Prochlorococcus marinus str. AS9601: one gene and its partner. Each later gene encodes a partner of the first gene's protein in a complex. Links are inferred from orthologs where the notes say so. Each region holds a gene or a part of one and is shown on either strand. Other genes may lie near its edges.

Region 1 (6,033 bases):
GCTATGGACAGTGTTGTGGATGTTGATACGGCTGTAGAACTCACGAAATTAGGTTGTCTAGGGGTTATTAATATGGAGGGCATACAGACAAGATATGAAAACCCTGATGAAATATTAAACCAAATAGCATCAGTCGGGAAGAATGATTTTGTTCCGTTAATGCAGAAGATTTACAGTGAACCAGTCAAGGAGGAATTGATTTTACAAAGAATAAATGAGGTCAAAGAAGGAGGAGGCATCGCTGCTTTTAGTGGGACTCCACAAGCCGCTATTAGGTTTAAAGAAATACTTAATAATTCCAAAATAGATTTATTTTTTCTTCAAGGAACAGTTGTTTCAACTGAACATCTTGGTATGGAAGGTAAGGAAACCTTAAATATTAAAGATCTCTGCCAATCTATGAATGCCCCAGTTGTAGCCGGAAATTGTGTTACTTATGAAGTTGCAAAACTTCTCATGGACTCTGGAGTTGCAGGATTAATGGTTGGGATAGGACCTGGAGCGGCATGTACATCAAGAGGAGTATTAGGAATTGGAATCCCTCAAGCAACTGCAATTGCTGATTGTAGTGCGGCAAGAAATGATTACTTTAAAGAAACTGGTCGTTATGTTCCTATTATTGGTGATGGAGGAATTGTGACGGGCGGAGATATCTGTAAATGTTTAGCATGTGGATCAGATGCTGTAATGATTGGATCCCCAGTAGCTAAATCCTCAAACGCTCCAGGTAAAGGATTTCACTGGGGTATGGCTACTCCAAGTCCAGTATTGCCAAGGGGTACAAGAATTGAAGTTGGTTCTACAGGATCCTTAGAAAGGATAATTAAAGGCCCTGCCTTACTTGATGATGGGACACATAACTTATTAGGAGCCATTAGAACATCAATGAGTACTCTTGGAGCAAAAAATATTAAAGAAATGCAAAAAGTTGAAATAGTTATCGCACCATCTCTTCTTACAGAGGGTAAGGTTTATCAAAAAGCTCAGCAGCTTGGGATGGGTAAGTAATTCATTAAGAACAAAATTATAAAACCTTAGTTAATTAAATATTAAATTGAAAAATATTCTAATTAGGAGCTATTATGAAATGATGGGGGAAACCCCATACTCCTCACACACTAAATCGCCCGATTAATCGGGCTTTTTTAGATATTTTGTTACTTATATTATTTTATCTGTAATGAAATCATCACTTAAAAGAATTGCCTGCTAAATTTTCAAAAAGGAATACTTAAATTATGTCATCAGCTCCAGCCGTAACTGATTCTTCATTTGACAAGGATGTACTGCAAAGTGATCTACCAGTATTGGTTGATTTTTGGGCACCATGGTGCGGTCCATGTAGGATGGTTGCACCAGTTGTAGAAGAAATCTCAAAAGACTTTGAAGGGAAAATTAAAGTTTTTAAATTAAACACAGATGAGAATCCAAATGTAGCAAGTCAATACGGAATTAGAAGTATCCCTACCTTGATGATTTTTAAAGGAGGTCAAAAGGTTGATACCGTTGTTGGTGCTGTGCCAAAAGCAACTCTTTCGAGCACTTTAACTAAGCATTTATAAATTTAAAAGCTTTGCATAAAATCGGACTAATAGACTATGGAATGGGTAATATTCATTCTGTAACGAAATCTCTAGAAAGTCTTGGAGAAGAAATTATATTAATTAAAAACTTTAATGATTCTAAGCTTTGTAAGGCGATAATACTTCCTGGGGTTGGAGCATTTGATCCAGCGATGAATAATCTCATAAATACTGATTTGATAAATGATTTGAAAAATTGGATTAAAAGTGGGAAGTCCTTTTTTGGGATATGTTTAGGTCTCCAACTCCTTTTTGAATCTAGTGATGAAGGAAAAGTTCAAGGGCTTGGAATTTTAAAAGGAAAAATACAAAAAATACCCAATATTGTTAACCAAAGAATCCCACACATGGGTTGGTGCCAACTTATACCTACAAAAAAAAATACTCTTTTTGGGATTGAAGAATTAAATAATTGGGTCTATTTTGTACATTCCTATCATGCAATCCCAGATGACTTAAATATTATTGCAGCTCAGGTTGATTATGGCCCTGAAAAATTAACTGCAATGATCGAGAATGATAATTTATTAGCCTGTCAATTTCATCCGGAAAAATCTGGAAAAACCGGAGAAAAACTTTTGAGACGATGGCTTAGCAATATTCAATAATTGATAATTACTGATGAAGACAAACTTAAGATTAATAGGTGGTAAAAAACTCCAAAGTCCAAATAATTCCAATACCAGACCTACAACTTTGAGAGTAAGAGAGGCTATATTTAATATATTGAATAAAAGAGTTGAAAATAGTAACTGGTTAGATTTATTTAGTGGAACAGGGACCATATCTTGTGAAGCCTATAATCATGGGGCAAGCAAAATACTTGCAATTGAAAAAAACAAAATCAACTCAAAAATATGCTTAGAAAATTTACTCTCGTTGGAGAATATAGAGAATAGGAGAAATGATATAGAAGTTATTTGTAAAGACGTTGTGAAATGGACAAAACCAAATTATGAGAGAAACTTATCATCTAAAAATATGGATTTAAACAAATTAAAATTTGATTTTGTTTATCTAGATCCTCCATATGATGTGGATTTCCATGAATTAGTTTTAAATCAATTATTTAATTGTAATTTTTTAAAAAAAGATTCAACTGTTATTTGTGAACATTCTCCAAAACTTTTTATTAAAAAAAGTACTTTGTGGGAAACTATAGATGTAAGAGATTATGGGCAGTCAAGATTAACATTTTTAATCAATGTCCAGCATTCCTGAACCTCTTCTGTATTGATTCCATGCACTTACGAATAATCCAAGAAGAGTTATTGGAACTAACCCTAAAACAATTCCACATAGAAGAGGCTCGATCATCTTTTTGCCTTTTTTGAATTTCTTATTCACAATTGTTACATAGAGACTATTTTTTGTGTCAACATCTTCATCAACTGCAGCAGAAAGAGACTTCAAAAGTGAATTCTTAAAAATTGTTTTTATTGTATTTGGAGTTTTATTGATTTGTTTTTCAATATTTTTTTTAAAACATCATGAAAATAACAAATATATTGTTGAAACTCTTGAGCTTAATGGCTCTGCTGAGGAAGGAGATGCTCTTTTTAAGATAAATTGTGTTGGATGTCATGGAATTACAGCAAGAGGATTAGTGGGCCCAGACTTACACTCAATAACTCAACGTTTGAATGATAAAGAGATAATAAAACAAGTTACTGGAGGCCTAACTCCTCCTATGCCAAGCTTTGAAATTGATCCTGTAAATATGTCTAATTTATTAAAATATCTTCATAGCCTTGAATGATTTTGGGAAAAAATTTTTCTAATTTAAAGGTAATATTAGTTGAGCCAAATGGCCCTTTAAATGTAGGTAGCGTCGCTAGATTATGCAGTAATTTTGAAGTTGATGAATTAAGAATCGTCTCTCCTAAATGCGATATTTTTTCTTTAGAAGCAAAAAAAATGGCCCTTAAAGGTCAAAAAATTCTTGAAAATTGTAAGATTTTTGATGATCTTCAAAAGGCAATTTTTGATTGTGATTTAGTATTAGCATCTTGTGGAAGGATTGATGTAAATAAAGATTCATTTTTTGTATCTTCTGAAGATATATTTGATTGGACTTTATCCTTTAATAAGTTAAATAATTTAGCAATTATATTTGGCAGGGAAGATAGAGGTTTAACTAACAGTGAATTGCTTCTGGCAAATAAAACTTTTAGTATCCCAACTTCTCAGAATAATCCTTCATTAAATCTTTCTCACGCTGTTTCAATAGTTTTATATGAATTGAATAAGTCTTCTAAAAAGAATTTGAATAATGAATTAAAAGTTTTTAACTTAGCATCATCTAAGGAAGTACATGATACATTTCTTGATATAGAGGAAATGCTTTTGCGAGTTGGATATCTCTTAAAACATACCTCTAAGGCAAAAATCAGTAAATTTAAGAATTTTATTTTGAGGGCAAATACATCAATGCACGAAATAAATGTTTTAAGAGGAATTGTCCATCAAATAAATTGGTTTTTGAACAATTCAAAAAAAAATAAGTAAGTATAAATTTGATTAGTTATTGTTCTCTTCTTGTTTTAATTTGATAGGAATATTTACTAAAAACATTTTCTGAAGTAGCATCTATTGATTATTTGAATATTTAAGAAAACTAAAACTGTGCCTACAACAAAGAAAAGAAGAGTTTTTCCTTTTACAGCAGTAATTGGTCAAGAAGAAATGAAATTAGCTCTCTTGTTAAATGTTATTGATCCAAGAATTGGAGGAGTGATGATAATGGGTGATAGAGGGACTGGAAAGTCAACTACAATCAGGGCCTTAGCTGATTTGTTGCCTGCAATCGATGTTGTTAAAGACGATCCATATAATAGTTCACTAGTCGATCCTGATTTACAAAGTAAAGAAGTTTTGGAAAAAATTACTCAAGGAGAAAATCTAGAGAGTATTCAAAAACAAGTACCTATGGTTGATTTGCCTTTAGGGGCTACTGAAGACAGGCTTTGTGGAACCATTGATATAGAGAAGGCTTTGAGCGAAGGTGTTAAGGCATTCGAACCAGGTCTATTAGCAAAAGCTAATAGGGGGTTACTATACGTTGATGAAGTAAATTTACTTGATGATCATTTAGTTGATGTACTTTTAGATTCGGCCGCTTCCGGATGGAATACAGTTGAAAGGGAGGGAGTTTCAGTCCGACATCCTGCGAGGTTTGTCCTTATTGGTTCAGGAAATCCAGAAGAAGGTGAATTAAGGCCTCAACTATTGGATAGGTTTGGAATGAGTGTTGAAGTTAAGACAGTTAGAGATGCTGAATTAAGAGTTCAAGTGGTTGATCAAAGAACTTCTTTTGATGATAATCCTGATGAGTTTTCATTGAGTGTTGAGAAACAACAGGATGAACTTCAACAAAAAGTTATTAAAGCACAAGAAATATTAAATTCTGTTCAAATGGACGATGATTTAAGATTGAATATTTCTGCAATTTGCGGAGAACTAGATGTAGATGGTTTACGTGGAGATATTGTTACCAATCGATCAGCAAGGGCAATTGCAGCATTTGAGGGCAGAACTGAAGTGCAAGAAGATGACATAGCAAGGGTTATTTCTTGTTCTTTAAGACATAGACTTAGAAAAGATCCCTTAGAACAAGTTGATTCAGGAGAAAGGGTTATTCAAGCTTTTTGTAAAGTATTTGATTTAGATGAAAAAGAAAATTTATCAAAATTTCAATTATCTGCTGAAGCTTAATAACAGTGAGAATAATTGGGATTGACCCCGGATTAGCTAGAGTTGGTTATGGAATAATTGAGATAGAAAATGAAAGAAAGATATTATTAGATTGTGGCGTTATTGAAACAGGTAAAGATAAAAAAGAAGAAGATAGACTTTATGAGATATTCCAAGATCTTAATGAATTAATAAATCATTGGAAACCAACTGTAGCGGCAGTAGAAAAATTTTTCTTTTACAGGTCAAGTACTACCATTAGTGTGGTGCAGGCCAGAGGCGTGATTATGATGGTATTGGCCTCTAAAAAAATTCATGTTAGTGAGTATTCACCCGCTAAGATAAAATTAACAATTGCTGGATCAGGAAAGGCATCTAAGAAAGATATTCTTGATGCTGTTATGTACAACTTAGATCTTGACAAACCTCCAAAACCTGATGATTCAGCAGATGCATTAGCTATAGCACTTACAAAACTAAATGAGGATGGCTTTAACTAAAAAATTTAATATGACTATCTTTGAAAATAAGAAATTGGAGAGGGATAAGTTTAGAAAACTAAGAGATGGGATTTCTCTTAATCAAAGAGAAAATGTAGAAAAGAATGTAAGATTATATGTTGATTCATTTTCTAAGGGATATAAAAATATTGGTTATATAGCAATATATTGGCCTTTAAAAAATGAAGTAGATATAAGAAGTCTTAAGAAAAAATTTTCTTTAGCTTTGCCTAGATGTAAAGAAAAAAAAAAGTTGT
Region 2 (6,677 bases), 560 kb from region 1 along the record:
CGACTGTAGAAGTAGCTAAAAAAACAGATTTAAATGGTTTAGCGGGAACTGTAAATGCGATATTGAGAAATGCATCAAGAAAATTAGAACAAAAAATATTTCCGGAATTATCATCTGATAGAAAAGAAAGAATTTCATATCTTGAATCATTCCCATTATGGCTTGTGAAGGATCTTTATAAATGGGTCGGTAATAGTGAGGGTGAAAATATCATTAGGGCATTTAATAAAAAACCATCAATTGATTTGAGAATTAACCAATTAAAAACTAATTTAGATAACTTTTTGAAAGTACTTCATGAAAATAAAATTGATGCTGAAATTATTAATGATTTAAATAATGGAATTACTTTAAAATCTAATCCAAGATCTATAAAAAATTTACCAGGATATAGTGATGGGCTTTGGACAATTCAAGATAGATCTTCTCAATGGATAGCACCTCTCTTAAATCCAAAAGAAGGTGAAAAGATTTTAGATGCTTGTGCAGCTCCAGGAAGTAAGTCTACCCACCTTGCAGAATTAACAAATGATAGTGCTGAAATAATTGCCGTAGATAGATCAGCAAAAAGATTAAAAATACTGCAATCAAATTTAGAAAGGTTAAATTTGAAATCTGTTAATACCCTTAAGGCTGATGCTACGAGGTTGATTGAATTAAATCCTAAGTTTATTTCTTATTTTGATAAGATTTTATTAGATGCTCCATGTTCAGGCATTGGAACTCTTTCCAGGAATCCAGATTCTAGATGGTCTTTAAGTAAAGAAAAAATAAAATCTTTAACTTTATTACAGGGAAAACTTTTGGAGAGTATTTTACCTCTTTTGAAAAAAGATGGCACTTTAGTTTATTCAACTTGTACTATTTGTCCCGATGAAAATAATCTATTAATTGAACGATTTATTGAAAAAAACAAAACTTTAAAATTGGTTAGCCAAAAGCAAATTTTACCTAGCTTGGATTATCCTGGTGATGGATTTTATTCTGCAATAATTTCTTATAAATCTTAAAAATATAATTTATTTTTTAATTTGAATTTTATAAATTTCAGATATGAACTTCTTCCATAAATAAGCTGCATTCCCACTAGATAATTCAGTTTCCTTGTTATCGTCATAACCTATCCAGATCCCTGTTGTAAGGTTATCAATGGAACCAATAAACCAGAGATCTTTATTCCCATCAGATGTTCCTGTTTTCCCATAAATTTTATTTCCTTTTATAGAGGCTGCTTTTGAAGTGCCTTCTTTTACAGATTTTTCAAGAAGTTTATTTATTTTCTTGTTTATTTTTAAATCTAATATTTTCTTGGAAATAGATTTATTTTCCCAAATAGGTTGTTTTTTAAATGATTCTATTTTTTCTATGATTTCAGTGCTTTGAATTTTCCCATTATTGTTTATTGCAGAATATGCATTTGTGATGTTTAAAAGATTATCTCCGTAGGCGCCAATAGCTAATGATGGGAATTCCTCAAACTCTTGCTCGTAACCAAGTCCAAATGAATTCGCTAAATTAATTATATTTTTTAAGCCGATTGTTTTTGTTATTGATATTGGAACGATATTTGATGAACTTTTAAATGATTCAATCAAAGATATTGAACCTCTATAGTCTTCTGAAAAATTTTTTGGGCAATAACTTTCCCAGCATATTGGTAAGTCTTCAAATTTATCGCTTAATTTTGTTCCTTCTATTAATGCAGCAGCATAAGGGATTATTTTAAAAGTAGAACCTAAAGGTCTTACAGATGAAATCACTCTATTGTATTCATTAATTGATGGATTTTTGCTGGTTATCATTGTCCTGATTAGTCCTGTGTTTGATTCGATAGATAACAGACCAAATTCAAGTTCTTTAGGCCCTGCGTATGTTGATATTTTTTGACCTTTTTCTTGCCAATCTTTGTTGATAGAAGATTTAATTCTTAAAAACTTATAATCATTTTTACTTCCAATTTTTTTATCTGTTTCCTGAAGAATAAATTTTATTAGTAATTTATCATCTAAAAAATTATCAGCTTTTTGATAATTTAAATCTATTTTTTCTTTAATAGCCTTATCCTTATTTGCAAGAGAAATATATCCATCAACATACATTGATTCAAGAACTTTATTTCTATTTTTAATAGCTAGTTCTAAATTTTGATAAGGTGAATAAATTGATGGAGCTGGAGCTAATCCTGCAATTAATGCGATCTCTGATAATGTCAATTCTTCTACAAATTTTCCAAAATAAACTTGGGCAGCCTCGTTTACCCCGTATGCTCCTGATCCTAGATAAATATTGTTTAAATATAATTTTAAAATTTGATTTTTGTTATATCTAAATTCAAGTATGAGTGATATCAATATTTCTTTGATTTTTCTTTGAAAACTTAAATCATTATTTAGAAAAAGTAATCTAGAAACTTGTTGTGTAATCGTACTTCCTCCCTCTTTAACATAACCACTTCTAAAATTTTGAATAAGGGCACGTGAAATACTTTTTAAATCTATTCCATTATGTTTATAAAATCTTTTATCCTCGGAAGATATAAAAGAATGTTTAAGAAAAAATGGAATTTTATCATAACTATTATCTATTTCAAATTTGCGGCTTAATTTACTTAGTATCTTATTATCAGAAGATGATATTACGTAAGAATATTTGGTTTCCTGAGACTTTTTATTTTTAGAAACGTCAAATTTTAAGATATTAAATATTAGACTAAAAAAATAAAAAGATATTCCAGAAAAAATTAATATTGGAATTATTAAAACAAAAGATTTGAATTTAATCTTTTGCACCTTAAGCAACTAAAAAACTATGTCCTATCGCTAAAGCTGTAACTAACATCCCAGTTATAAGGAACGGTTGGGCACTTGCTTGATATTTGACATCAAACTTTAGAGGATCTCTCAGTAACCACATATCTTGAAATGTAATTTGTGGAATTACCAATAAAACCAAAATTACAGAGGCTAAATGTTGACCAATAATGACTAATACTACAACCATTGCTAATTGAAAAATATCAATCAGTCCTGCACTTATTCTACTTGCATTTTTAATTCCAAATACTACTGGTAGAGAATTTAAGCCTAGCTTTGAGTCTCCTTCAACACTTTTGAAATCATTAATAACAGCAATTCCAAGTCCTGAGAGGCTATAAGCAAGTGTTAGTATCGCCGTCACGATTGTTAATTTCCCAAACAAGGCTTGTCCTGCCCACCAAGGTAAAGCTATATAAGATGCTCCTAATGCATAATTTCCAAGCCAACCATTCTGTTTTAATTTGAGTGGTGGAGCAGAATATATATAACTAACAAAGGAACCTCCTAATGCTAAAAGTAAGACGGAAGGGAAGCTGTGCTTAGCATATAAATCTAATAGAAAAGCAACTATTAAACCCGCTATAAGTAATACCCAGATTTGTATTTTTACATCTTTAATTGATATTTTCCCAGAAGGAATTGGTCTATTTGGTTCATTAATTGCATCAATTTCTTTATCAAAAAAATCATTTATAGTTTGGGTATAACCAGCCAGAAGCGGTCCACTCATCAACATACATGCTAATGAAGCTAGTACATTACTAAATGTCCATTCAAAATTCCCACTTGCAGCTGCTCCACAAATAACTCCCCATATCAAAGGGATCCACGTTATGGGTTTCATTAACTGTATACGGAGTTTCCATATACTTGATGTTTCAGAGGCACCCTTAATTCCTAATAGTTGTTTTGGATCATTCACTTTATTCTTTAACCTTTCTCAATTTCTTCTGGGAAAAACCAATTTTGCTCACCATTCTGAAATTTTGCGGTGATTCCAATACTTCTGCCGTCTGTCATTTTATAGCCAGTTATTACGGCTTTAGGACTCGAGGATATTTGATCGATTAATTTAGCTGGTAGTCTATCTTTTACTTTGTTAATGTTAATTTTGATTTTACTACCGATTTTGGGTAATAATTTTGTTTCAGCCATAAGAGGTAAAATGGAAGCTATTATGCAAGATTAACAGCATTTGGACAATTTTTACTAAAATGGTAGCTCTTCGTTTAATTCCTTGTTTAGATGTCGCCCATGGCAGAGTGGTTAAAGGTGTAAATTTTGTTAATTTGAGAGACTCAGGCGATCCTGTTGAATTGGCTTGTAGGTATTCTGATGAGGGAGCAGATGAATTAGTATTCTTAGATATTAGAGCTAGTGTAGAAAATAGAAATACATTAGTTGACCTTGTCTCTAGGACCGCAAAATCAGTAAAAATCCCATTTACAGTAGGTGGAGGAATAGATTCTGTTTCTTCAATTAATGATCTTTTAAGAGCTGGAGCGGATAAAGTAAGTTTGAATTCTTCTGCAGTTAGAAATCCAGATTTAATTTCTAAAAGTTCTAGAGAATTTGGCAATCAATGTATTGTGATAGCAATTGATGCTCGAAGAAAAGTTAATAAGTTTGGTGAGTGGGAGGTATATGTAAAAGGAGGGCGAGAAAATACTGGTATAGATGTATTAAGTTGGGCAAAGAAAGTTGAGGAGTTAGGCGCGGGGGAAATATTGCTTACTTCAATGGATGGTGATGGAACACAGAATGGATATGATTTGAATCTGACCGAATCTGTTGCAAATATTGTTGATATCCCAGTAATTGCTTCTGGAGGAGCAGGCTCTCTAGAAGATATCTTTGATGTTTTCAAAGAAGGCAGGGCATCAGCAGCACTTTTAGCATCATTACTTCATGATAAGAAACTTACTTTAAAAGAAATAAAAACTTTCCTCCTCGAAAAAAAACTCTCAATTAGACCATATGAATAAAAATTTTAATTAAATCCCAAAAAAATAAGTTAAAAATTTAAAAATGAAATTTACAAAAACTATCGAAGTCAAAAATATATTTAATAAAATTTCCTATAAATATGACTTTTTAAATAATCTATTAAGTTTTGGGCTGCACAGATTATGGAAAAGGAAATTGGTTAATTTATTGGAACCTTTAAATGGTGAAAATTGGGCTGATTTATGCTGTGGAACTGGCGATTTAGCATTCTTAATTTCTGAGAGGGTTAGTCCAAGTGGTTCAATTACTGGGATTGACAGTGCAGAAGATATTTTAAATATTGCGAAGAAAAAATCAGAGCTTAAAAAAAATAAATTTATTAAGTGGGAAATTAAAGATGTATTAGAAATTAATGATTATTCAAAAAATTTTGATGGGATTTGTATGTCATATGGACTAAGAAACTTGAATAATGTTGAAGAAGGAATAAAAAAAGTTTTTGATCTTTTGAAGGATAAGGGAAGAGCAGGATTTTTGGATTTTAATCACTCAACAAGAAATTCTTTATCCAATATTTTTCAGAAAATTTATTTGAGATTAATCGTAGTAACCATTTCGCGGCTTTTTAATTTAGGTCCAGAATACGCATATATTGAAAAAAGTATTAGTAATTTTCCAAAGAAAAATGAACTTATAAATATTGCTAAGGAAGTTGGATTTAAAAAAGCTGAATATAGGACTATTTTGGGAGGGCAAATGGGAATATTAATTTTAACTAAATAAAGAATTTAGTTTTTTATTTTTCTCCAACAAAAAGAACACTTTCCCCATCTTTTGATTTCGCCGTCAGGAGTAGGTGAATTACAAAGAGGACAAATGCACATATTATTTTGATTGATTCTGCTTGGATGCTTTGCCCAGACTATCTTTGCATTAGTAGCTTTGATGTTTTTATTTTTAATTTCATAATTTTGTATTATTTTTATTTCATTCAAAGTTATTCCAATTTTCTCTATTCTCTCTTTCAATTTATGCTTGTAATAGATTAAAGCTTGGCGCCACTGTGGATGATTTACTGCGATAGTAAGTATTTTTTTTTCAATATTTAATGGTTTACATTCTTGAAATAGTTCTAAGCCGATTAAGTTCTTCCAGTTTTTATTGATTTTAGTGAGTTGATCTAAGTCTCCGCAGGATTTTTTGAAATTATCAAGACAATTTTTTAATGGATGTGGATTCCTTCTATTCACTATTGGCAAATACTTTTTGTCCAATTTGTAAAATTTACTTATTAAGACTAAAGTTAATCTAATCTTTAAAAAGATGCTCGTTGTTTTAATAAAGAATTTGTGAAAGTTATTGGACCTGCAGCTAAAACAGTTTTTTATTTAAAAAAAATTCAGGGTCAATATCCAACCTGGACACTTCATTACAAAATAAAATGTAAAAGTACCGAAAATGAGCTAACAAACTTGCTTGAATATTCTGAAATCAAGAAAAACCACCCAGTAGCGATAATCGCAAGAGAACAATTCTCAGGAGTTGGCCAAAATTCAAAAACTTGGGTTTCTCCAAAAGGCGGGATTTGGTTAAGTGCAGCTTACCCAATATTTTTAAAAGAATTTGAATATCAAATATTTAATTTGTCATTAGGTATTAAGCTATGTGAAATGCTTAGACAAGAGAATATAAATGTTTGTTTGAAATGGCCAAATGATATTTTTTTTGGTTCAAAAAAGTTGATTGGATTTTTACCAAGGGTGATAACAAGAGGCAAAAAAATTATCTATGTAAGATTAGGACTTGGCATGAATGTTTTAAATTACACCCCATCAGAAGGTATTTCATTATCAAAAGTACTTCAAACTAAGAATATTAATCAATATTATTGGACAGCCAAAGTTCTTAAAGCCT

Evidence for each region.
Region 2: the proteins of hisH (region 1) and hisF are in contact, whole or in part, in a crystal structure (PDB 6RU0), measured with the Thermotoga maritima proteins. The link is inferred for Prochlorococcus marinus str. AS9601 from one-to-one orthologs. Residues at the interface, in WP_004080484.1 of Thermotoga maritima: Asn15, Arg18, Arg22, Arg117, Leu118, Pro119, His120, Met121, Gly122, Trp123, Asn124, Asn134, Gly135, Tyr136, Tyr138, Val140, Tyr158, Glu180, Lys181, Ser182, Ser183, Lys184, Ile185; in WP_004080486.1 of Thermotoga maritima: Met1, Leu2, Ala3, Arg5, Ser40, Glu41, Asp45, Glu46, Ala70, Glu71, Ile73, Asp74, Ile75, Pro76, Phe77, Asp98, Lys99, Ser122, Gln123, Glu161, Thr195, Leu196, Asn247, Arg249, Glu251.

What each region holds. Positions count from the first base shown.
Region 1 is NC_008816.1:973,565-979,597, reverse strand. The notes cover bases 477-3,382. They hold hisH (imidazole glycerol phosphate synthase subunit HisH), read left to right. Parts: upstream 477-1,573; coding sequence 1,574-2,191; downstream 2,192-3,382. Other genes in these bases: A9601_RS14625 (RNA methyltransferase), read left to right, coding at 3,339-3,382; A9601_RS14630 (c-type cytochrome), read left to right, coding at 2,956-3,342; petG (cytochrome b6-f complex subunit V), read right to left, coding at 2,781-2,900; rsmD (16S rRNA (guanine(966)-N(2))-methyltransferase RsmD), read left to right, coding at 2,205-2,804; trxA (thioredoxin), read left to right, coding at 1,239-1,562. In the rest of the region: more of A9601_RS14655, read left to right, coding at 1-476; more of A9601_RS14625, read left to right, coding at 3,383-4,091; bchI (magnesium chelatase ATPase subunit I), read left to right, coding at 4,209-5,297; crossover junction endodeoxyribonuclease RuvC, read left to right, coding at 5,303-5,776; A9601_RS14610 (5-formyltetrahydrofolate cyclo-ligase), read left to right, coding at 5,787-6,033. UniProt on the Escherichia coli protein: IGPS catalyzes the conversion of PRFAR and glutamine to IGP, AICAR and glutamate. The HisH subunit catalyzes the hydrolysis of glutamine to glutamate and ammonia as part of the synthesis of IGP and AICAR.
Region 2 is NC_008816.1:416,380-423,056, forward strand. Bases 2,998-5,915 are described here. They hold hisF (imidazole glycerol phosphate synthase subunit HisF), read left to right. Parts: upstream 2,998-4,030; coding sequence 4,031-4,801; downstream 4,802-5,915. Other genes in these bases: chlG (chlorophyll synthase ChlG), read right to left, coding at 2,998-3,738; petP (cytochrome b6f subunit PetP), read right to left, coding at 3,747-3,971; ubiE (bifunctional demethylmenaquinone methyltransferase/2-methoxy-6-polyprenyl-1,4-benzoquinol methylase UbiE), read left to right, coding at 4,845-5,546; A9601_RS11455 (DUF721 domain-containing protein), read right to left, coding at 5,552-5,915. Also shown: A9601_RS11425 (16S rRNA (cytosine(967)-C(5))-methyltransferase), read left to right, coding at 1-1,010; A9601_RS11430 (transglycosylase domain-containing protein), read right to left, coding at 1,020-2,789; more of chlG, read right to left, coding at 2,791-2,997; more of A9601_RS11455, read right to left, coding at 5,916-6,037; A9601_RS11460 (biotin--[acetyl-CoA-carboxylase] ligase), read left to right, coding at 6,113-6,677.